Regions from separate parts of the Streptomyces sp. NPDC049837 genome, predicted to be linked through region 2. Evidence: riboswitches for the same ligand, from Rfam matches in the RefSeq annotation. Region 2 holds a riboswitch; the other holds the start of a gene.

Region 1 (11,102 bases), on a different contig from region 2:
CCAGCAGCGCCAGCCGCTCCTCCGGGGCCAGCCGGGGCGCCGCCGCGCCGAGGGGGGTGAGTTCGCCGGAGCCGAGGCGCAGCTCGGCGTGCTCGCCGCGCTCCCTGGCGCGGAGGAAGGAGCTCATCAGGTTGCGCTCGCGGGCCGTGCTCAGTTCCAGCAGGCGTTCCGCGATGCGGTCGGTGGCGTCCTGGAGGGCGAGCGCCATGCCCGGCCGGGCCATTTCCCGGGGTATGGAGAGGTTGACCGCGCCCTGCACGGTGCCGCCCACGGGGTCGCGCACCGGGGCGGCCATGCAGGTCAGTTCCTTGAGGTTGTGGAGGAAGTGCTCCTGGCCGACGACCACGAAGGGTGACCGGGTGCTCAGCACCATGCTGACGCTGCTGGTGCCCATGAACCGCTCGTCGACATTGGCGCCCGGCACCAGCGAGGCGGCGTCCATGAGCTCCAGCCCGTCGGGGTCGCCCCGCCGGTCCACGATGTTCGCCTTGGCGTCGGCCAGCGTCACCGTGACGGGCAGCCCCGAGAACCGCTCGCACAGGTGCTCCAGCACGGGTGCGGCGGCTCTGATGAGCCGGGAGTCCGGATCGAGGTCGCTCTCGACCGGCAGGGCGGCGCCGCCCTCGGTGTCGATCCCCAGCGACTTCGAGCGCTGCCAGGAGGCGAGGATCTCCGGACGCACTCCGTCGTCGCGTGGCCTCTGCTCACCGCGATCGTCCACATAACCAGGATAATCGGGCGAATCGCCCCGCGCGGTTCCGCCTGGTCAGCCCGCGGCGAGCGTCTCCGGGTCGATGACCTTGGTGTTCTGCGCGGCGGCGACCCGCCATACGCCGTCGTCCTTGGCCAGGACGTACAGCGGGGTGCCGGGCACCGCGTCAGGGTTGGCGGCCACCAGCGACTCCGGGTCCGCCTGCCCCTGGAACACCTCGTCCAGCCGCTTCCCGTCGCGGGTGACCGGCCGCTGGCGCACCTTGACCGCGGCGACGTCGGGGCGCACGAACAGGATGTGCTCGACCTCGTAGGTGGCGGTCACGTCGTGGTCGATCGTGCCGGGCAGGACCTTGTGCGTGAAGGCGCTGATCTCCTCGTACCCGGTCAGCCGCTTCCCGTGGGCGGTGGTCCAGAACGCGTCCTGGCGGAACCCGCTCATGAACGCGTCGGGCAGGGCGTTCTGCTGCGCGTGCTGCACGCCGGCGACGAACGCGACGATGGCGTCCACGTCTGCCTGCGGGACGGCGACGCCGGTGACCTGAGGGCTCATGATGTCTCTCCAAGCGGCTGAGAGTTCGTTACGGAGTTCGTTACGGCGAACAGCCTCCGACCTCAAGTGCGGTCGATGTCAACGCGCTTGGGGATCACGGCCCGACCGTGCCGTCGACGCCCTCGCGGAGGAAGTCCGCGTGGCCGTTGTGGCGGGCGTACTCGTGGATCAGGTGCAGCATGACGTGGCGCAGGGACACGTCGACGTTCCAGCGGGCGTTGTGGCCGGTGACGTCGAGCGACGGGGCCGACTCCTCGATGCGGCGGGCGTGTTCGACCTCCTCCTGCCAGGCGGCGAACGCCTCCGAGCGGGTGGACGCCGTCGCGTCGTACGCCACCTGGTAGTCGCCCTCGGGCGACCAGACGAGCGGAACGTCCTCGCCGTTGATGGTCCGGCGGAACCAGGCGCGTTCCACCTCGGCCATGTGGCGGACCAGGCCCAGCAGGGAGAGCGTCGACGGCGGCATCGAGCGGCGGCGCAGCTCCTCGTCGGACAGGCCGTCGCACTTCATGGCGAGGGTGGCGCGGTGGTAGTCCAGGAAGGCGCGCAGCATCCCGCGTTCGTCGCCGACCAGCGGCGGGTCGATGCGTTCGGTGGTCACGGATCAATCCCTTCGAAGGGCACGTGCGTACGGATCCCAGGATGGATCACACGCCACAGCGCGGCCCAGCGGTTATCCGCGAAAACCGGTGGCTCCGCCGGGCGTACGGCCGTAGGGTCGCGGCCATGACGATCACGGCGGCACAGGACGTCGACGAAGCGGTCGCCGTCGCCGCCCGCGCTCTGCGTGAGGTGGCGGACCGGGACTGGACCGGCGCGGCGGCCGGGCTGGAGTGGAGCTGCTACGACACGGCGGTCCACGTCGCCGACGACTTCATCGGCTACGCCACCCAGTTGACCGGCCGGGCCACCGACTCCTACGCCCCCTTCGAGATCAGCGCCGGGCCCGGGGCCACGCCCGCCGGGCTGGTCCGCGTCATCGAGGCGACCGGCGGGCTGCTGTCCGCCGCCGTGCGCACCACGCCCGACGACGTACGGGCCTGGCACCCGTACGGCATGGCCGGGCCGGGCGGCTTCGCGGCGATGGGCGTCGTCGAGGCGCTGCTCCACACGTACGACATCCTCGGCGCCCTCGGCGTCCCCGGCTGGCGGCCGCCCGGTCACCTGCCCGCCCGCGTCCTGGACGCCCTCTTCCCGCACGTCCCGCGCACGGACGACCCCTGGCGGACCCTGCTCTGGGCGACGGGCCGGGCCGAGCTGGACGACCGGCCGCGCCCGGCCGTCTGGCGCTGGTACGCCGACCCGGTGGCCGCCGGACGCCTGGTGCTGTGCGAGGTCTCCCCGCACGTCGCGGCCGACCTGCACGGCGGCGGCACCGGTGGCTTCGCGTGGGCCGACGGCGGGCCGCCGGAGGGCACCCGGTTCGCCGCCGGCATGGTGACCGAGGCCGGCGAGGCGGGGACGTACCGCCCCGGCTGGGGCACGTACGCCATCGTCCGCGCCTCCGACCGCCGCGCGGTGGGCGCCATCGGCTTCCACGCCGCCCCGGACGCCGACGGCCGCGCGGAGATCGGCTACGACCTGGTGGAGGGCGCCCGCGGCCACGGCTACGCCACCGAGGCCGTGCGCGCCCTCACCGACTGGGCCCTCGCCCGGCCGGGGGTGACCGTGCTGCGCGCCACCGTCGACCACGGCAACACCCCCTCGCACGGCGTCGTCACCCGCGCCGGCTTCACCAAGGCCGCCGAGGACGGCGACAACACCGTCTACGAGCTGCGCCGCACCTGAGCGGCGATGTCCCGCACCGCGTCCATCGCGCGGTGCAGCAGCCCCGGGCCGAACGTGATCCGCGAGGCACCCAGCCGGCCCAGCTCGGCGACCGGCGGGCCGCCGGGGGACGGGGCCACGTTGATGGGCCCGTCGATCCGCGCCCGGAGCGCCGGAATGTGCTCGGGCGGCACGCCGATGGGGTAGACGCAGTCGGCGCCCGCCGCCACGTACAGCCGCGCCCGGGCGATGGCGTCCTCCGGGTCGGTCAGGCCCCGGATGAAGGTGTCCACGCGGGCGTTGACGAACAGGTGGCCGCCCGCCTCCGCCCGTACCTCCGCCAGCCAGTCGGCGTGTGCGCGCGGGTCCCTGAGCGTTCCGGCGCGGGAGTCCTCCAGGTTCACGCCCACCGCGCCGGCGTCCAGGACGCGGGCGACCAGTTCCTTGGGCGCCAGCCCGTAGCCGCCCTCCACGTCCGCCGACACGGGGACGGACACCGCGCGGGTGATCCGGGCGACGGCCGCGAACATCTCGTCGGCGGGCGTCGCCCCGTCCTCGTACCCGAGCGACGCCGCCACCCCCGCGGACGGCGTGGCGAGTGCCGGGAACCCGGCCTCCTCGAAGGCCCGGGCGCTGGCCGCGTCCCACGGGCCGGGCAGGACCAGGGGCTCCTCGGGGGCCCGGCCGTGGTGCAGGGCGCGGAAAGCGGCGACGGCGTCCGTCACTTGGCCGTGCCCTTGAACTGGCCCGGGGTGTAGTGGCCCGGCACCATGCGGGTGGAGACGGCGAACCGGTTCCAGGCGTTGATGACGGTGATCGCGGCGATGAGCTGGGCCAGTTCGGTCTCGTCGAACTGCTTGGCGGCCTTCTCGTACACCTCGTCCGGCACGAAACCGTCCGTCAGGACGGTGATCGCCTCGGTGAGTTCGATCGCCGCCAGCTCCTTCTCGGTGTAGAAGTGCCGCGACTCCTCCCAGGCGCTGAGCTGGACGATCCGCTCGACCGACTCACCGGCCGCCAAGGCGTCCTTGGTGTGCATGTCCAGGCAGTAGGCGCAGTGGTTGAGCTGCGAGGCACGAATCTTCACCAGCTCCAGCAGGACCGGGTCGACGCCCTGCCGGGCGGCCGCGTCCAGCCGGACCATGGCTTTGTAGACGTCGGGTGCCTGCTGGGCCCAGGCGAGGCGGGGGGTGTGCTCGGTGGCGTACTCGGCGGTCGTCGTCTCAGTCGTCTCTGTCGTCGTCATGGCTATGACCCTACGGGGATTGTGGCGCAGGGGTATGGTCCACTTCCATGACGGATTCCTGGGCCACTTTCGGGGCCGACCTGCATGTGGAGCTACGCGGCCCGGGGCTGCGGTCCGGCCTGATGGACGCGCTGCGGGAGGCCGTCCGGACCGGGCGGCTCGCCCCCGGGACGCGGTTGCCGTCCTCCCGGTCGCTCGCCGCCGACCTGGGCATCGCCCGCAACACGGTCGCCGACGCGTACGCCGAACTCGTCGCCGAGGGCTGGCTCACCGCCCGGCAGGGCTCCGGCACGCGCGTGGCCCGGCGTGCCGCCCCGCGCCCCGGCCCGGGCACGGGGGTACGCGGCGGGTCGCGCGGCGCGTCACGCGGGGGTGCCCAGGCCGGCCCCGTGCCGGTCCGGCGCCCGCCGGTCCGCCGCCCCGCCGCGCACACCCTGCACCCCGGCACGCCCGACCTCGGATCGTTCCCGCGCGGCGAGTGGCTCAAGGCGGCCCGCCGCGCTCTGACGTCCGCCCCGCACGAGGCGTTGGGGTACGGCGAACCGCACGGCCGCATCGAGCTGCGTACCGTCCTCGCCGACTACCTGGCACGGGCCCGGGGCGTGTACGCCCACCCCGACCGCATCGTCGTCTGCTCCGGCTTCGTCCACGGGCTGCGCCTGATGGCCCAGGTGCTGCGCGGGCGCCAGGTGCGGGACGTCGCCGTCGAGTCGTACGGGCTCGACATCCACTGGAACCTGCTCACCGAGGCCGGTCTGCGCACGCCCGCGCTGCCGTTCGACGAACACGGCACGCGCGTCGGCGCGTTGGGCCGCCAGGGCGCGGTGCTGATGACGCCCGCGCACCAGTTCCCGCTCGGGGGCGCGCTGCCGCCGGACCGGCGCGCCGAGGTCGTGGACTGGGCGCGGCGGACGGGCGCGCTGATCCTGGAGGACGACTACGACGGCGAGTTCCGCTACGACCGCCAGCCGGTCGGCGCCCTCCAGGGCCTGGACCCCGAGCGCGTGGTCTACCTCGGTACGGCGAGCAAGTCGCTGACGCCCGGGCTGCGGCTGGGGTGGATGGTGCTGCCGGAGGCCCTGGTGGGGGACGTACTGGCGGCGAAGGGCCACTCCGAATGGGTGTCGAGCGCGCTGGACCAGCTCACGCTGGCGGAGTTCATCCGCTCGGGCGCGTACGACCGGCACGTGCGGGGCATGCGGCTGCGCTACCGCCGGCGGCGCGACCAGCTCGTGGCCGCGCTCGCCGAGCGGGCGCCCGACATCCGCGTCACCGGCATCGCGGCCGGCCTCCACGCCGTACTCGAACTCCCGCCCGGCATGGAGCGGTCCGTCGTCCAGTCCGCCGCCTGGCAGGGCCTGGCCGTCCAGGGCCTGGACCGCTTCCGCCACCCGGACGTCCCGCCCGGCCGCGATGCCCTGGTGGTGGGCTACGCCACCCCGACCGACAGCGCCTGGGCGGGCGCCCTGGACGCCCTGTGCCGCGCGTTGCCCTGAACCGTCAGCGCAGCACCTGGCGCAGTTGCTCCAGGCCCCAGTCCAGGTCCTCCTTGCTGATCACCAGGGGCGGGGCGATGCGGATGGTCGAGCCGTGGGTGTCCTTCACGAGGACCCCGCGGTCCATCAGCTTCTCGGAGATCTCCCGCCCCGTGCCCAGGCTCGGCACGATGTCCACGCCGGCCCACAGGCCACGGCCGCGCACCGCCTCCACGGCGCCGCCGCCCACCATGAGCCCCAGCTCGTGGTGGAGGTGGTCGCCCAGCTCGGCCGCGCGCTGCTGGTACTCGCCGGTGCGCAGCATGGCCAGCACCTCCAGCGCCACCGCGCACGCCAGCGGGTTCCCGCCGAACGTCGACCCGTGCTCGCCCGGCCGGTGGACCCCGAGCACCGCCGCGCTCGACACGACCGCCGACACCGGTACGACTCCGCCGCCCAGCGCCTTGCCCAGCAGGTACATGTCCGGGACCACGCCCTCGTGTTCGCACGCGAACGTCCGGCCCGTGCGCCCCAGGCCCGACTGGATCTCGTCCGCGATGAACAGCACGTCCCGGCGCCGGGTCAGCTCCCGGACCGCCGGCAGATACCCGGGCGGCGGCACCAGCACCCCGGCCTCGCCCTGGATCGGCTCCAGCAGCACGGCCACGGTGTTGTCCGTCATGGCCTCGTCCATCGCCGTCAGGTCCCCGTACGGCACGATCTCGAACCCCGGCGTGTACGGGCCGTGGTCCGCCCGCGCCTCGGGGTCGGTGGAGAAGCTGATGATGGTGGTCGTGCGGCCGTGGAAGTTGTTCGCCGCCACGATGATCTTCGCCATGCCGTCCGGCACGCCCTTGACGCGGTAACCCCACTTGCGGGCGGTCTTCACGGCGGTCTCCACCGCCTCCGCCCCGGTGTTCATCGGCAGCACCATCTCCATGCCGCAGAACTCGGCGAGCCGCGTGCAGAACTCGGCGAACCTGTCGTGGTGGAACGCCCGCGACGTCAGCGTCACCCGCTCCAACTGCGCCTTCGCCGCCTCGATCAGCCGCCGGTTGCCGTGGCCGAAGTTGAGCGCCGAGTAGCCGGCGAGCATGTCGAGATAGCGCCGCCCCTCGACGTCGGTCATCCAGGCACCCTCCGCCGACGACACGACGACGGGCAACGGGTGGTAGTTGTGCGCGCTGTGCGCCTCGGCGGAAGCGATCGCGTCTTGTGTGCTCGACACGGGATCTCCGTTCGTCCTGCGGCGTGGGGCGGGAGTGGCGCCTCTTTCTATCGTCGCTCGACATGCGGACGAAGAAACCTCGCGCCCCGGGTGGCGGCTAGGCTAAGGGATACGCGCGGCGACTGGCGTACGGGGAAGCGACCCCGGGGGAGCCGTGCGCGGCAGACCACACGAGGGTGCCGCCCGCCTGGGCACCCGGAGACCTCGTCCGTGCTGCCGGCCCCCTGGAGGACGCCATGACCAGCCTTCCCCTTCCCGCCCACCACCCGGCCCTGTCCGCCTCCGATCCCGAACTGGCCGCGCTCGTCGGCGCGGAGGAGCGGCTCCAGGCCGAGACCCTGCGGCTGATCCCGAGCGAGAACTACGTCTCGCACGCCGTCCTGGAGGCCTCGGGCACCGTCCTCCAGAACAAGTACAGCGAGGGCTACGCCGGCCGGCGCTACTACGAGGGCCAGCAGAACATCGACCAGGTCGAGCTGCTCGCCATCGGCCGGGCCAAGGCCCTCTTCGGCGTCGACCACGCCAACGTCCAGCCCTACTCCGGCTCCCCGGCCAACCTCGCCGTCTACCTCGCCTTCGCCGAGCCCGGTGACACCGTGATGGGCATGGCCCTCCCCATGGGCGGTCACCTCACCCACGGGTGGGGCGTCTCCGCGACCGGCAAGTGGTTCCGGGGCGTGCAGTACGGCGTACGCCAGGACACCGGGCTCATCGACTTCGACGAGGTGCGCGACCTCGCCCTCAAGGAGCGCCCCAAGGTCATCTTCTGCGGCGGCACCGCCCTGCCGCGGACCATCGACTTCGCGGCCTTCGCGGAGATCGCCCGTGAGGCGGGTGCCGTCCTGGTCGCCGACGTCGCCCACATCGCCGGCCTGATCGCCGGTGGCGCGCACCCCTCGCCGGTGCCGCACGCGGACGTGATCTCCACGACCACCCACAAGACCCTGCGCGGACCGCGCGGCGCGATGCTCATGTGCCGCGAGGAGCACGCCAAGGCCATCGACAAGGCGGTCTTCCCCGGGCTCCAGGGCGGCCCCCACAACCAGACCACCGCCGCCATCGCCGTCGCCCTCCACGAGGCGGCCCAGCCCTCCTTCCGGGACTACGCCCACCAGGTCGTCGCCAACGCCAGGGCCCTCGCGGAGGCGCTCCTCGCCCGCGGCTTCGACCTGGTCTCCGGCGGCACGGACAACCACCTGATCCTGATGGACCTCACCCCCAAGGACGTGCCGGGCAAGGTCGCCGCGAAGGCCCTGGACCGGGCCGGGATCGTCGTGAACTACAACACCGTCCCCTACGACCCGCGCAAGCCCTTCGACCCCTCCGGCATCCGCATCGGCACCCCGTCGCTCACCTCCCGGGGTCTCGGTACGCAGCACATGGCGGCCGTCGCCGACTGGATCGACCGGGGCGTCGCCGCCGCCCGCACCGGCGACGAGGACGCCCTCGCCACGATCCGCGCCGAGGTCGCCGCCCTGATGGCCGAGCACCCGGCCCCCGGCATCCCGGCGTAACGCGCCCCGTCGGCGCCCCGGCCGCGACACCGCCGGGGCGCCGAGCGCGCTGTGTTCCTCGTCTCATTCATGACGCCTCGTTCACGGTGACCGCCGCGGTCGCCCGCATCCGTTCCCGAGCTGTCGGTGGCACCTGAGAGAATGAGGAACATGGCCTCTGATCGTCCTCGTGTGCTCTCCGGAATCCAGCCCACCGCCGGCTCGTTCCACCTCGGCAACTACCTCGGCGCGGTCCGTCAGTGGGTCGCGCTGCAGGAGACCCACGACGCCTTCTACATGGTCGTCGACCTGCACGCGATCACCGTCCCGCAGGACCCGGCCGAGCTGCGCGCCAACACCCGGCTCGCCGCCGCCCAGCTCCTCGCCGCCGGCCTCGACCCGGAGCGGTGCACGCTCTTCGTCCAGAGCCACGTCCCCGAGCACGCCCAGCTCGCCTGGGTCATGAACTGCCTCACCGGCTTCGGCGAGGCCTCCCGCATGACCCAGTTCAAGGACAAGTCCGCCAAGCAGGGCCTCGACCGCGCCACGGTCGGCCTGTTCACGTACCCGGTCCTCCAGGTCGCCGACATCCTGCTGTACCAGGCCAACGAGGTCCCGGTCGGCGAGGACCAGCGCCAGCACATCGAGCTCACCCGCGACCTCGCGGAGCGGTTCAACGCCCGCTTCGGTGAGACGTTCACGGTCCCGGCGCCGTACATCCTGAAGGAGACCGCGAAGATCTACGACCTTCAGGACCCCTCGGTCAAGATGAGCAAGTCGGCCTCCACCCCGAAGGGCCTGATCAACCTGCTCGACGAGCCGAAGGCGACCGCGAAGAAGGTGAAGAGCGCGGTGACCGACACCGACACCGTGATCCGCTTCGACCCCGAGAACAAGCCGGGCGTCAGCAACCTGCTGACGATCATGTCCACCCTCACCGGCACCTCCGTCCCCGACCTGGAGCGGAGCTACGAGGGCAAGCTGTACGGCGCGCTGAAGACCGACCTCGCCGAGGTCATGGTCGACTTCGTGACCCCGTTCAAGACCCGCACCCAGGAATACCTGGACGACCCCGAGACGCTGGACTCCATCCTGGCCAAGGGTGCGGAGAAGGCCCGCGCGGTCGCCGGCGAGACGCTCGCGCAGACGTACCAGAAGGTGGGTTTCCTGCCCGCCAAGCACTGAAGCCAAGCACGGAAACCGGCGCGGGCGCCGGTGCGTGTCCGCACAGCACCGGCACACCACCGGCGCTGCTCCGGTGCCGGATCCAACGACTCTGGCCACACGACGGGTCCAGCCGCCACACTGGCGGCTGAAGCCGATGACTGGACGACTGAACTGAGGAGAACGACGTGGGGACCGTAACGCTCGGCGTTTCGATCGCGGTCCCGGAGCCGTACGGCAGCCTGCTCCAGGAGCGGCGCGCGGGCTTCGGTGATCCCGCCGCGCACGGCATCCCCACGCACGTCACGCTGCTCCCGCCGACCGAGGTCGAGGCGGCGCGGCTGCCCGCGATCCGGGCGCACCTCGCCGAGGTCGCCGCGGCCTGCCGGGCGTTCCCCATGCGGCTGTGCGGTACGGGGACCTTCCGCCCGCTGTCGCCGGTCGTCTTCGTCCAGGTCGTGGAGGGCGCGGCGGCCTGCTCCTGGCTCCAGAAGCGGGTCCGTGACACCTCGGGCCCGCTGGAGCGGGAACTCCAGTTCCCGTACCACCCGCACGTCACCGTGGCGCACGGCATCGCCGAGGACGCGATGGACCGGGCGTACGAGGAGCTGGCCGACTTCGAGGCGTCGTGGACCGTCGGCTCCTTCGCCCTGTACGAGCAGGGCGCGGACGGGGTGTGGCGGCAACTGTCCGAGTACGAGTTCGGCGTCGGCCGCCCGGCACCCTCCGTGCCCGCCCAGGGCTCACCCGTCGACGAACCGGCCACCACGAGGACGTAGGGCTCACAGCGGCAGGCGGCGGAAGACCGGGCGTGGCAGGTGCCGGAGGGCCGCCATCACCACGCGCAGCGCGCCCGGCACCCACACCGTCTCCGACCGGCGCCACAGCCCCAGCTCGATCGCGTACGCCACCGCCTCCGGCGTGGTCGCGAGCGGCGCCTCGGCCAGCCCGGCGGTCATCCTCGTCCGTACGAAGCCGGGCCTGACGACCATGACGTGGACGCCCGTGCCGTGCAGGGCGTCACCCAGGCCCTGGGCGAAGGCGTCCAGCCCGGCCTTGCTGGAGCCGTAGATGAAATTGGCGCGCCGGGCGCGCTCGCCGGCCACCGACGACAGCACGACCAGGGAGCCGTGGCCCTGATCCTGGAGTGCGCCGGCGCAGATCAGCCCGGCGGAGACGGCACCGGTGTAGTTGGTCTGGGCGACCTGGACGGCGGCGAGCGGCGTCGCCTCGTCGTGCGCCTGGTCGCCCAGGACGCCGAAGGCGAGCAGCACCATGTCGATGTCGCCCTCCGCGAAGATCTTCCCGAGGGTCTCCTCGTGCGAGGCCGGGTCCAGCGCGTCGAACGGCACGGTGTGGACGACGACACCGGCGCGCAGCTCCCGGAGGGACGCGGCGGCGGCGTCCAGGGCGGGGGAGGGGCGGCCGGCCAGCCAGACCGTGCGCGTACGGCGGGCGATCAGCC
Region 2 (11,102 bases):
CAGCCGGCGCCGCTGGCCCGGGTCCAGCGCCAGGTAGGCCACGGCGGGTACGCCGATCAGCACCAGCAGGGACATCCAGAAGCCGATCAGCGGCCAGAGGAGAAGGCCCACGGCCACTCCCCCGATGACGATCTTCGTCCTTGTCGACATGATGTGATGCCTCCTTCACGGCCGGCCACGGCCGCTTCCTGTTGTGTCAACGCGTGATCGGGCGTGCCGGTTCCAGGGCCCGCCGCTCAGGCGGTACGCAGCGGCGTGCCCACCTCGTGCAGGTGCCCCAGGGCCTGACGGTACGAGTCGACGAACCCGGTCTCCGTGTACGGAATGCCCAGCGAGCGGCAGTGGGCACGCACCGCGGGCTGTGCGAGCCGCAGGTGGGGGCGCGGCATGCTGGGGAAGAGGTGGTGTTCGACCTGGTAGTTCAGGCCGCCCAGGAACCAGTCGGTGACGGCGCCGCCGCGGATGTTGCGGGACGTGAGCACCTGCCGGCGCAGGTGACCCCAGGGCTCGCCGTCCATGTCGGGCACTTCCATGCCCTTGTGGTTGGGGGCGAAGGCCATACCCAGGTGCAGGCCGAGCAGCATCTGGTGGATCAGCGCGAAGACGACGGCCTGGCCCAGGGACATGGTGGTCAGCAGGAGCGTCGCGTAACCCGCGACGTGTGCGAACAGCAGACCGCCCTCGATCACGCGCTCACGCCCGGTCTGGCGGGGGCCGTCCTTGGAGAACAGCGCCTGGAAGCCGTACACCTTCAGGGCGAGGCCTTCGAGCGTCGTCAGCGGGAAGAACAGCCAGGCCTGGTGGCGGACCAGCCAGCCGTTGAAGCCGGTGCGCCCCACCGCCTGGTGCTGGTTGAAGACGAGGACGTCCGGGGCGACATCCGGATCCTTCTCCTCGTGGTTCGGGTTCGCGTGGTGCCTGTTGTGCTTGTCGTTCCACCACTCCTGGCTCATACCGAGCAACAGGTTGGCGTGCAGCAACTGGATGAGGCGGTTCCTGTCCCTGTCGGCGCTGATCTGCGAGTGCCCGGCGTCGTGACCGAAGAAGGCGGCCCGCGCGGACAGCACGGCCAGGGGGACGGCCAGCAGCAGGGACCACCAGGAGTGCCCGAACAGCACGAGTCCGACGACGACCGCCGTCAGGGCGAGCAGGTTCGCGCCGATCCCGAGCGCGTACCAGCCGGTACGCCGCTCCAGCAGGCCCTGGTCCCTGATCGTGCGGAGGAGGGGCGCGAATTCGCTGCGCGAGCGGCGTTTCCCCCCTCCCGTGCCGGCGGGCGCCTCGGATGAGGATGCGAGGGCGGGAGCGCGGGCTGGGGCGGGAGCGGGGGCTGGGATGGTGAGAGCAGAGGTGGCCTGAGGCATGGCTTCTCCGGGTCTGGTGAGGTCCTGTGCGCAAGACGTGCGCCGACCTGATGAACGTACGGATGAGCGATCGCCCAGAGCCATGGCACCACCACCCGAAAACGGGGTGGGGGCTTCCCCAGGGTACTGGGGTGGTGCTGGCCGCACCCTGAACGGGAAGTGGGCTATGTCACGACACATTCACCGTCGCACGGCGGGGACTTCGGGTACCCTCGGCGCTTCGGCTCCCCGCTAGTCAAATTTGAGGAATGCGTCAGCGCTGTGCACAGGCCTTCCGGAACAACGCTCCACGAGACCCCCGGCGTTTCCCCGCTCTCCCGCTGCTCCACCGTCTTCCTGCCCGCCGATCCGCCCCGCACCGGACGCGTCGCGTTCTGGCTCCCCGGCGGCGGTGAGCCGCCGTCAGGCGGCCCCCACGACCAGGTACACGACCATCGCCACGGCCACCGCCACGGCCACGACCACGGCTCCGTGGAGGAGTTGACCGTCGTCGGGCCGGACACGCGCCCGACCGCCGTACGCGCGCTGCTGCTGCCCGTGCGGGAGGCACTGCCGATACTCACCCGGGCAGGGTGTGCGGCGGACGCCTCCCCCGCGACCGCGTTCTGGCGCGGCGCCGCCCTGCTCGCCCTCCAACTCGTCGCACGCGGACTGCTGCTGCCGGGCCTGAGCGCGACCGATCACGACGCCTGGCGCGTCGGTCCGCTCACGATGGAGGACCTGGAGCGGGTGCGTACGCTCGCCGCCTCCATGCCGCCGAGCGCCCACGCGGTTCCCGTGGGCACGGCGCCGGACAGCATGGTCCTGCTGCCCGAACCGGAGCGGCTGCTGCGGTCCTTCCTGGACGCGGTGGCCGACACCCTGCCGCGCACGCCCGCGGCGCCGCTCGCCTCGGGCGGCCCGGCGTTCGCGGCCGACGAGCCCCAGCGGGTGCCCGAGCAGCGGCCCTGGGCGGCGGACGTCGCGGCGGGCCACGACGCGGGCGTGCGGCTGTCGTTGCGCATCGAGGTGCCGGGACTGGACACGGAGCGGGGTCCCGCCTTCCGCGCCGTGCTCCAGATGCACAGCGTCAGCGATCCCGCACTCGTCGCCGAGGCCGCCGACGTGTGGGCCGGCACGGCCGGGGACGGCTTCGGGCCGCGGGCCCGGATGGACGCGCTGCTCGCACTGCGCCGCGCCGCGCGCGCGTGGCCGCCGCTCGCCCCCCTGCTGTCCGCCTCCGTCCCCGACGCGGTGGACCTGGCGGACGAGGAGGTCACCGAGCTGCTGGGCGAGGCGGCACGGGCGCTGGCCGCCACCGGCGTACAGGTGCACTGGCCACGGCAGTTGGCGCGCTCGCTGACCGCACGTGCCGTGATCGGACCGCCGGACGAGACCCGGCACGGAGAAGACGGGCCTGGAGAGGACCGGCACGGAGAAGACCGGCACAAAGAAGACCGGCTCGGAGAGGACCAGAACGGCCAAGAGCCGTACGGTAAGGGGCAGTCGGGCCTGCCGTCGTTCCTGTCCGCCGACGCGCTGCTTGCGTTCGACTGGCGCTTCGCGCTGGGCGGCCAGGAGCTGACCCGCGCCGAGCTGGACCGGCTCGCCGAGGCGGGGCGGCCGGTGGTGCGGCTGCGCGACCAGTGGGTGCTGATCGACCCGGAAGAGGCCCGGCGCGCGCGGGAGCACCAGGACCGCAAGGTCACCCCGATCGACGCCCTCGGCGCCGTACTGACCGGGACCACAGAGGTGGACGGCCGGCAGGTGGACGTGGAGCCGTCCGGCTGGCTCCAGGCGCTGCGCGACCGGCTGGCCGACCCCGAGGGGGGACGCCCGGGGACGGGTGAACCGGAGATCGGGCAGCCCGCGGCCCTTGCCGCCACCCTGCGCGACTACCAGTTGCGCGGCCTGAACTGGCTGCACCGGATGACCTCGCTCGGCCTCGGGGCCTGTCTGGCCGACGACATGGGCCTGGGCAAGACCATCACGCTCATCTCGCTGCACCTGCACCGGCAGACCGACGCGTCCGCCGCCGGGCCCACCCTGGTCGTCTGTCCGACGTCCCTGATGGGCAACTGGCAGCGGGAGGTCGAGAAGTTCGCGCCAGGCACGCCGGTGCGGCGCTTCCACGGGTCCGGGCGGGACCTGGAGGGCCTGGCGGACGGCGAGTTCGTCCTGACCACGTACGGCACGATGCGGCTGGACGCGGCACGGCTCGCGCGGGTGGACTGGGGCATGGTGGTCGCCGACGAGGCGCAGCACGTCAAGAACCCGTACTCGGCCACCGCGAAGGAACTGCGCACCATCGGCGCCAGGGCGCGGGTGGCGCTGACCGGTACCCCCGTGGAGAACAACCTCTCCGAGCTGTGGGCGATCCTCGACTGGACCACACCCGGGCTGCTGGGCCGCCTGGGGACCTTCCGCAGCCGGTACGCGCAGGCCGTCGAGGGCGGCGCCGATCCGGCGGCTGCGCGGCGCCTGGCGGCGCTGGTGCGGCCGTTCCTGCTGCGCCGCCGCAAGACCGACCCCGGGATCGCCCCGGAGCTGCCGCCGAAGACGGAGACCGACCGGGCGGTGTCGCTCACCGCCGAACAGGCGGGCCTGTACGAGGCGGTCGTACGCGAGACCATGGCGGCGATCGCGGAGGCGGGCGGGATGGAGCGCCGGGGTCTCGTCGTGAAGCTGCTGACGGCGCTCAAGCAGATCTGCAACCACCCGGCGCAGTACCTGAAGGAGGACCGGCCCAGGATCGCCGGCCGTTCCGGAAAGCTGGAACTGCTGGACGAGCTGCTCGACACCATCCTCGCCGAGGAGGCGAGCGTGCTGGTGTTCACGCAGTACGTGCAGATGGCGCGGCTGCTGGAGCGGCATCTGGCCACGCGCGGCGTGCGTACCCAGTTCCTGCACGGCGGCACCCCGGTCGCCGAACGGGAGGCCATGGTGAACCGTTTCCAGGCGGGTGAAGTCCCCGTCTTCCTGCTGTCGTTGAAGGCGGCGGGTACGGGACTGAACCTCACCCGGGCGGGCCATGTCGTGCACTACGACCGCTGGTGGAACCCGGCCGTCGAGGCGCAGGCCACGGACCGGGCGTACCGCATCGGGCAGACGCAGCCCGTGCAGGTGCACCGGCTCATCGCGGAGGGCACGATCGAGGACCGGATCGCCGGCATGCTGGCGCGCAAGAAGGAGCTGGCGGACTCCGTACTGGGCTCCGGCGGGGACGACGCCCTGACCGGGCTGACCGAACTGACCGACGCCGAACTGGCGGAACTGGTGGAGCTGCGTGGAGTACGAGGGAGCGCCCGATGAGTCGTGACGAGGACATGGAGCGTACGTTCGCGGCGCTGCCTCCCGCGCGTGGGCAGGGTTTCGCGCAGACCTGGTGGGGCCGGGCCTGGCTGAAGGCGCTGGAGGACACGGCGCTCGACGGGGCGCAGTTGAAGAAGGGCCGCAAGCAGGCGCGGGACGGCGCGGTGGGTGCCGTATCGGTGCGCCCGGGGCGGATCACGGCGGTCGTGAAGGACCGGGACGGCACCGCGCAGCGCAGTGATGTGCTGTTGCAGGAGCTGACCGAGGAGGAGTGGGACCGCTTCCTGGACATGGCGGTGGACCGGGCCGGCCATATCGCCGCCCTCCTGGACCGGGACATGCCGCCGCACCTGGTGGAGGACGCAGCGGCCGCCGGCGTCGAGCTGCTGCCCGGGATCGGTGACCTGGAGCCCGAGTGCGGGTGTGACGCGTGGGACCACTGTCCGCACACGGCGGCCCTCTGCTACCAGGTGGCGCGGCTGCTGGACCAGGACCCCTTCGTGCTGCTGCTGATGCGGGGCCGGGGGGAACGGCGGCTGCTGGACGAGTTGCAGGTACGGAGTGTGGCGCGGGCGGAACGGGTCGAGCGGGCGGAACGTACCGACCGGGACGAGGCGCAGCCCGCCACGGTCGGAGCCGATGGGGTACGGGCGGACGAGGCGTTCGCCGCGCGGGACATCCTTCCGCCGCTGCCCGCACCGCCCCCGGTCCCGGAGACGCCCGGGGAGCCCCCGTCGCTGGACACGGAGGCCCGGCCCGCCCCGGGCGTCGATCCGGCCGCGCTGGAGCGGCTGGCGGCGGACGCGGCGGCGCGGGCGCACCGGATGCTGGTGGACGCGCTCGCGGCCGGGCACGGGCACCGGCCGGTGGAGGCGCCGCTGACGGCGGAGCAGGACGCGGTGCGGCTGGCCGCTTCGGCGGCGTGGGTGCCGGAGGCCCTGGACCGGCTCGCCGCCGGAACCGGCCGCCGGCGCGCCGACCTGGACGTCGCCACGCGCGCGTGGCGGCTGGGCGGCGCGGACGCGCTCGCCGTACTGGAGGAGGACTGGACGCCGGGTCCGGAGCTGCTGGCGCGGGCCAAGGCGCTGCTCGCCGCCTCGTGGGAGGACGCCGAGCGCCCAACCCTGCGGGCGGACCGCCCGGGCCGCTGGACGGTGGCCGGCGCCGGCGTACAGGTACGGCTGGACCGCGACGGGCGTTGGTGGCCGTACCGCAAGGAGTCCGGCCGCTGGACCCCGGCGGGCCCGCCCGACCCCGACCCGGCCGCCGCCCTGGCGGGCGTGCCGACGGACGACGCCTGACGTCGGTCTGACGTCAGCCTGACGTCACGGCGTCACGGCCCGCTTGGGCGGGGCCGTGGCGCGCCCGGCCGGGGCCGGCTCGGAGCACCCGGCCGGGCCCGGCACCGGCCCTGGCCATGACGGCCTGAACCGCAAGAGCCCTGAAGCCCCAAGAGCTCTGGAGCCCGGAAGCCCAGAAGCACAGGGCTCTGGAGCTCTGGAGCCCAGAAGGCCTGGGGCCTGCCCGGAAGCCCAGAAGCCCCGGGCCCGGAAGCCCTGGAGCCCGGAGCCGCAAGAGCCCTGGAGCCCTGAAGCCCTGAAGCCCGGCGCCGTGGAACTACCCGAGCTGTCGTTCCGCCGCGTCCACCGTCTGGGCGAGCAGCACCGCGATGGTCATCGGGCCGACGCCGCCCGGCACCGGGGTGATCAGGCTCGCGCGGGCGGCGGCGGACTCGAAGTCGACGTCACCGACGTTGCCGGGGTTGTAACCCGCGTCGATGACGACGGCGCCCGGCTTGATGTCCTCGCCCTTGATGAAGCGGGGCTTTCCGACGGCGGCGACGAGGATGTCGGCCTCCCGTACGGCCGCCGAGAGGTCGGCGGTGTACGAGTGGCAGTACGTGACGGTCGCGTTCCGCGCCAGGAGCAGCATTCCGGCGGGCTTGCCGAGGATGGCGCTGCGGCCGACGACGACGGCCCGCTTGCCCGCCGGGTCGACGTCGTACGCGTCGAGCAGCCGCATGATGCCGCCGGGCGTGCAGGAGACGAACCCGGGCAGGCCGAAGCTCATCGTGGCGAAGGAGCTGAAGGTCACGCCGTCGACGTCCTTCTCGGGGGCGATCGCCTCGAACGCGGCCCGCTCGTCGATCCCCGGGCCGACCGGGTGCTGGAGCAGGATGCCGTGCACCTCGGGGTCGCGCGAGAGGTCCTGGAGGGTGGCGACCAGTTCGGCGGTGGTCGTCGTGGCGGGCAGCTCGATGTGGCGGGAGCGGATTCCGGCCTTCTCGCAGCGGGCCCGCTTCATCTTCACGTACGTCACGGAGGCCGGGTCCTCGCCGACCAGGACGGTGGCCAGGCAGGGCCGCTTGCCGGTGCGGGCGGTGATGCCGGCGGCGCGGGCCGCGGTCTCCTCGACGAGGCGGCGGGCGAGGCCGCTGCCGTCCATGAGGCGGGCGGTGGTGGGGTTGGCGGACATGGCGGTCTCCTGAGCGGTCGTCAGTGGATCGCCCAGGCGCGCGGCAATGGCGTCGGTCCGCCGGGCCGCTCCCCGGTGGTACTCCACCCAAGCGCCAGTCACGGCCCGCCGCCCACTCTACGGGACGGTTCCGCGCCACGTCCCGGGAGCCTGCTCGTGGATCGCTTGTGAGGCCGGCCGGGGACGTAAAGGATGGCGCGGAAGGCGTCGGTGGGGAGGGCGTGGTGGGGGAAGGCGTTGTGGACGACCCCTGGGTGGCCTTGGAGCGGGGTGCCGATCCCGTGGAGCGGGCGGGGGCGCTGCGCCGCGCGCACGAGGCGTTCACGGCGGGCGGGCGGCCGCCGGAGTCGGTGCGGCCGGTGGTGCGGCCGGTGGTGGCCGCTTCCTGGCGGCGCTCGGCGCGGGCCCGGGTGTGTCCGGACGGGGCGGCGTGCGTGGAGCTGGACGAGGACGCGTTGGCGGCGTACCGGGAGGGGCATCCGCTGGCGGCCGTGATGCCGGTGATCCGGGAGCTGACGGGGGCGTACGCGAGGGACGGGGAGCATCTGGTCGCGGTGTGCGACGCGTTCGGGCGGCTGCTGTGGGTGGAGGGGCACACGGGGACGCTGCGCCGCGCGGGGCGGATGAACTTCGTGGCGGGCGCGCGGTGGGCCGAGTCGGTCGCGGGGACGAACGCGCCCGGTACGGCGATCGCCGTCGACCGGCCGGTGCAGGTCTTCGCCGCCGAGCACTTCCGGCGGCCGGTGCAGGGCTGGACGTGCGCGGCGGCGCCGGTGCACGACCCCCGTACCGGGCGGCTGCTGGGCGCGGTGGACATCACGGGCGGGGACCGGCTGGCGCATCCGCACAGCCTGGCGTTCGTGCAGGCGGTGGCGCGGGCGGCGGAGTCGCAGCTCGCTCTGCTGACCCCGGTGCCGCCGGCGGGTGACCGGCTGCGGTTGTCGGCGCTCGGCCGGGACGAGGCGGTGCTGGTGGCGGGCGGGCGGCGGACGCGGCTGAGCCGCCGGCACAGCGAGATCCTGGTGGTGCTCGCCCACCAGCCGCGGGGCATGGGTGGTGAGGAGCTGCTCGCCGCTCTGTACGAGGACGAGTCGGTCACCCCGGTGACGCTGCGCGCCGAACTGTCCCGGCTGCGTGCCGTGTTGACGCCCGGGCTGCTGCGCTCGCGCCCGTACCGGCTGGCGGCGCCGGTCGACGCGGACTTCGAGGCCGTGGAGCGAAAGGTGGCCTCGGGGGCGGTCGCCTCGGCGCTGCGCGGGTACGCCGGGCCGTTGCTGCCCGGCTCGTGCGCACCGGCGGTGACCCGGCTGCGGCGGCGGCTGGCCGACGGGCTGCGCGCCGCGCTGGTCGCGCGCGGGGACCCGGTGCTGCTCGCCGACTGGGCGCACAGCCCGTGGGGCGAGGACGACCTGGAGGTGTGGCGGGCGCTGGCGGCGGCCGTACCGGCGGGTGGCCTTGCCCCCGTACGGGCGCGTCTGGACGCCCTGGAGGCGGAGCTGTCCGGGGTGTCGGGCGCAACGCGGTCGCAACGTCCGCGTCCCTAGCCTCACCAGCCTCACCGTGAGCGCCGGCCGACGGCGCGGTACCAGGGAGGCCCGGATGACCCGTTACGCAGCGCCCGGCACCGAGGGCGCGATCGTCTCGTACGAGTCGCGCTACGACCACTGGATCGGCGGCGCCCATGTGCCGCCCGCTCGCGGCCGGTACTTCGAGAACCCCAGCCCGGTGAACGGCCTGCCGTTCACCGAGGTCGCGCGGGGCACCGCCGAGGACGTCGAGCGCGCCCTGGACGCGGCGCACGCGGCGGCACCGGCGTGGGGCCGGACCGCCCCGGCGGAGCGGGCGGACGTCCTGCTGCGGATCGCCGACCGGATGGAGGCGAACCTGGAGCGGCTGGCCGTCGCGGAGAGCTGGGAGAACGGCAAGCCGGTCCGCGAGACGCTCGCCGCCGACCTGCCGCTGGCCGTCGACCACTTCCGCTACTTCGCGGGTGTGCTGCGTGCCCAGGAGGGCTCGCTGAGCCAGCTCGACGACGACACCGTCGCGTACCACTTCCACGAACCGCTCGGTGTCGTGGCGCAGATCATCCCGTGGAACTTCCCCCTGCTGCTGGCGGCCTGGAAGCTGGCCCCGGCGCTCGCGGCGGGCAACGCGGTCGTCCTCAAGCCGGCCGAGCAGACACCGGCGTCCGTCCACGTGCTGATGGGGCTGATCGCCGACCTCATCCCGCCGGGCGTGGTGAACATCGTCAACGGCTTCGGCGCGGAGGCCGGCAAACCGCTCGCCTCCAGCCCCCGCGTCGCCAAGATCGCCTTCACCGGCGAGACGACGACGGGGCGGCTGATCATGGGGTACGCCTCCGAGAACCTCAAACCGGTCACCCTGGAGCTGGGCGGCAAGTCGCCGAACATCTTCTTCGACGACGTATGGGCGGCGGACGACGACTTCCGCGACAAGGCCCTGGAGGGCTTCACCATGTTCGCCCTCAACCAGGGCGAGGTGTGCACGTGCCCGTCACGCGCGCTGATCCAGCGCGGCCACTACAGCGAGTTCCTGGAGGCCGCCGTCGCCCGCACCGAACGCATCGTCCCGGGTCACCCCCTGGACACGGACACGATGATCGGTGCCCAGGCCTCCCACGAGCAGCTCCAGAAGATCCTCTCGTACCTCGACATCGGCCAGCGGGAGGGCGCCAAGGTCCTGACGGGCGGTCAGCGGATCGAGTACGGCGGTGAACTGGCGGGCGGCTACTACGTCCAGCCGACCATCTTCGAGGGCGACAACCGGATGCGGATCTTCCAGGAGGAGATCTTCGGCCCGGTCGTCGCGGTCACGTCGTTCACCGACCTCGACGACGCCGTCACGACGGCGAACGACACCCTGTACGGCCTCGGCGCCGGCGTCTGGACCCGTGACATCACCACCGCGTACCGCGCCGGACGCGCCATCCAGGCGGGCCGGGTCTGGACCAACTGCTACCACGCCTACCCGGCGCACGCGGCGTTCGGCGGCTACAAGCAGTCGGGCATCGGACGGGAGGGCCACCGGATGATGCTGGACCACTACCAGCAGACGAAGAACCTGCTGGTGTCGTACTCGGCGAAGAAGCTCGGCTTCTTCTAGATGCAGCAAAAGGGCGCCTGACCAGGGAAGATGCCGGTCAGGCCATCGCGGCTTCGGTGCCCAGTGCGACGGCCTGGATGGTGGGCAGCCGCAGCATGCGGCATGCCTGGTCGACGGCCGCGTCCGCGGCCTGTTCGGTTAGGTCCGCGGTGGCGTTTGAACGTCGTCATGGCCTGTCTCCCTCGACGGCGGATCGGTCCGGCCGCTGCCTCGGTCGCAGCAGCCAGTCGTAGGCCCGACGGACGGCAGCGGCCGGTTGTCGGGCGGCAGGTGGGCCAGCCGCCGTTCGGTTAGGAACGTCACCCTCGCCCGGTCCGGCTCCGGATCTGCCGTAGTGGGCGGTGCTTCGTCGGCCTCGGCGGCCTTACGGGCCTCCAGCGGGACCGCGTCCGCAGTCAGAGCACCGGCCCGCAGGGCGGCCGCGAGCCCGGCCACCAGGTATTCGTGGTGAAGATGCCGGCCCAGCAGCAGAACCTCGATCAGAGCGCGGGTGCCGTCCCGGTCGCCGTGGGCCTTGCGGCGCGGACCACGTTGCGTACGTCGACGCGACGTCGGGCGAACCACCGGCTGTCATGCCGAGGCAACGACGAGTGAAGCGGCCCATGGAGGACAGTGACCCGACGTGCCGCGTCCGGCCATCGGCCATGGCCGACCACGAGGCCGCGTTGCTCCCATATATCCCGGCGCCCCGCTCGCCGCAGTCCGTACGGGGCACAGGGCCGACGGTAACGGGTGTGCTGCCGGTGGTGTACCGGGGGCAAGTGCGGGGGCGGAGTGAGGCCATGTGGGGCGCCAGCGCGGTTGCACAGAGGTGAGCCCGGTTCGCGCGGGTCATGCCGGGCCCGAGGC

What was found. A riboswitch is a leader RNA that binds a small molecule or an ion and turns the genes downstream of it on or off. The one in region 2 is predicted to bind ZMP and ZTP.
Region 1: it holds a riboswitch for ZMP and ZTP, as region 2 does, so the genes downstream of both, glyA (serine hydroxymethyltransferase) here and AB0J57_RS01040 (bifunctional 5,10-methylenetetrahydrofolate dehydrogenase/5,10-methenyltetrahydrofolate cyclohydrolase) in region 2, are expected to answer to the same signal.

The regions. Positions count from the first base shown of each region.
Region 1 covers NZ_JBFAMP010000009.1:323,406-334,507, forward strand. The annotation lists gene AB0J57_RS25160 (SpoIIE family protein phosphatase) at 1-721, opposite strand, end outside; gene AB0J57_RS25165 (SgcJ/EcaC family oxidoreductase) at 767-1,264, opposite strand; gene AB0J57_RS25170 (DinB family protein) at 1,359-1,865, opposite strand; gene AB0J57_RS25175 (GNAT family N-acetyltransferase) at 1,991-3,052, shown strand; gene AB0J57_RS25180 (isocitrate lyase/phosphoenolpyruvate mutase family protein) at 3,031-3,756, opposite strand; gene AB0J57_RS25185 (carboxymuconolactone decarboxylase family protein) at 3,753-4,277, opposite strand; gene AB0J57_RS25190 (PLP-dependent aminotransferase family protein) at 4,325-5,773, shown strand; gene rocD (ornithine--oxo-acid transaminase) at 5,778-6,980, opposite strand; ZMP/ZTP riboswitch at 7,089-7,180, shown strand; gene glyA (serine hydroxymethyltransferase) at 7,217-8,494, shown strand; gene trpS (tryptophan--tRNA ligase) at 8,645-9,658, shown strand; gene AB0J57_RS25210 (2'-5' RNA ligase family protein) at 9,826-10,416, shown strand; gene AB0J57_RS25215 (decaprenylphospho-beta-D-erythro-pentofuranosid-2-ulose 2-reductase) at 10,420-11,102, opposite strand, start outside.
Region 2 covers NZ_JBFAMP010000001.1:195,181-206,282, forward strand. The annotation lists gene AB0J57_RS01020 (hypothetical protein) at 1-150, opposite strand, end outside; gene AB0J57_RS01025 (acyl-CoA desaturase) at 237-1,364, opposite strand; gene AB0J57_RS01030 (DEAD/DEAH box helicase) at 1,626-4,655, shown strand; gene AB0J57_RS01035 (SWF or SNF family helicase) at 4,652-5,956, shown strand; gene AB0J57_RS01040 (bifunctional 5,10-methylenetetrahydrofolate dehydrogenase/5,10-methenyltetrahydrofolate cyclohydrolase) at 6,273-7,130, opposite strand; ZMP/ZTP riboswitch at 7,154-7,242, opposite strand; gene AB0J57_RS01045 (GAF domain-containing protein) at 7,370-8,674, shown strand; gene adh (aldehyde dehydrogenase) at 8,730-10,253, shown strand; partial or broken gene AB0J57_RS01055 (AAA family ATPase) at 10,324-10,423, opposite strand.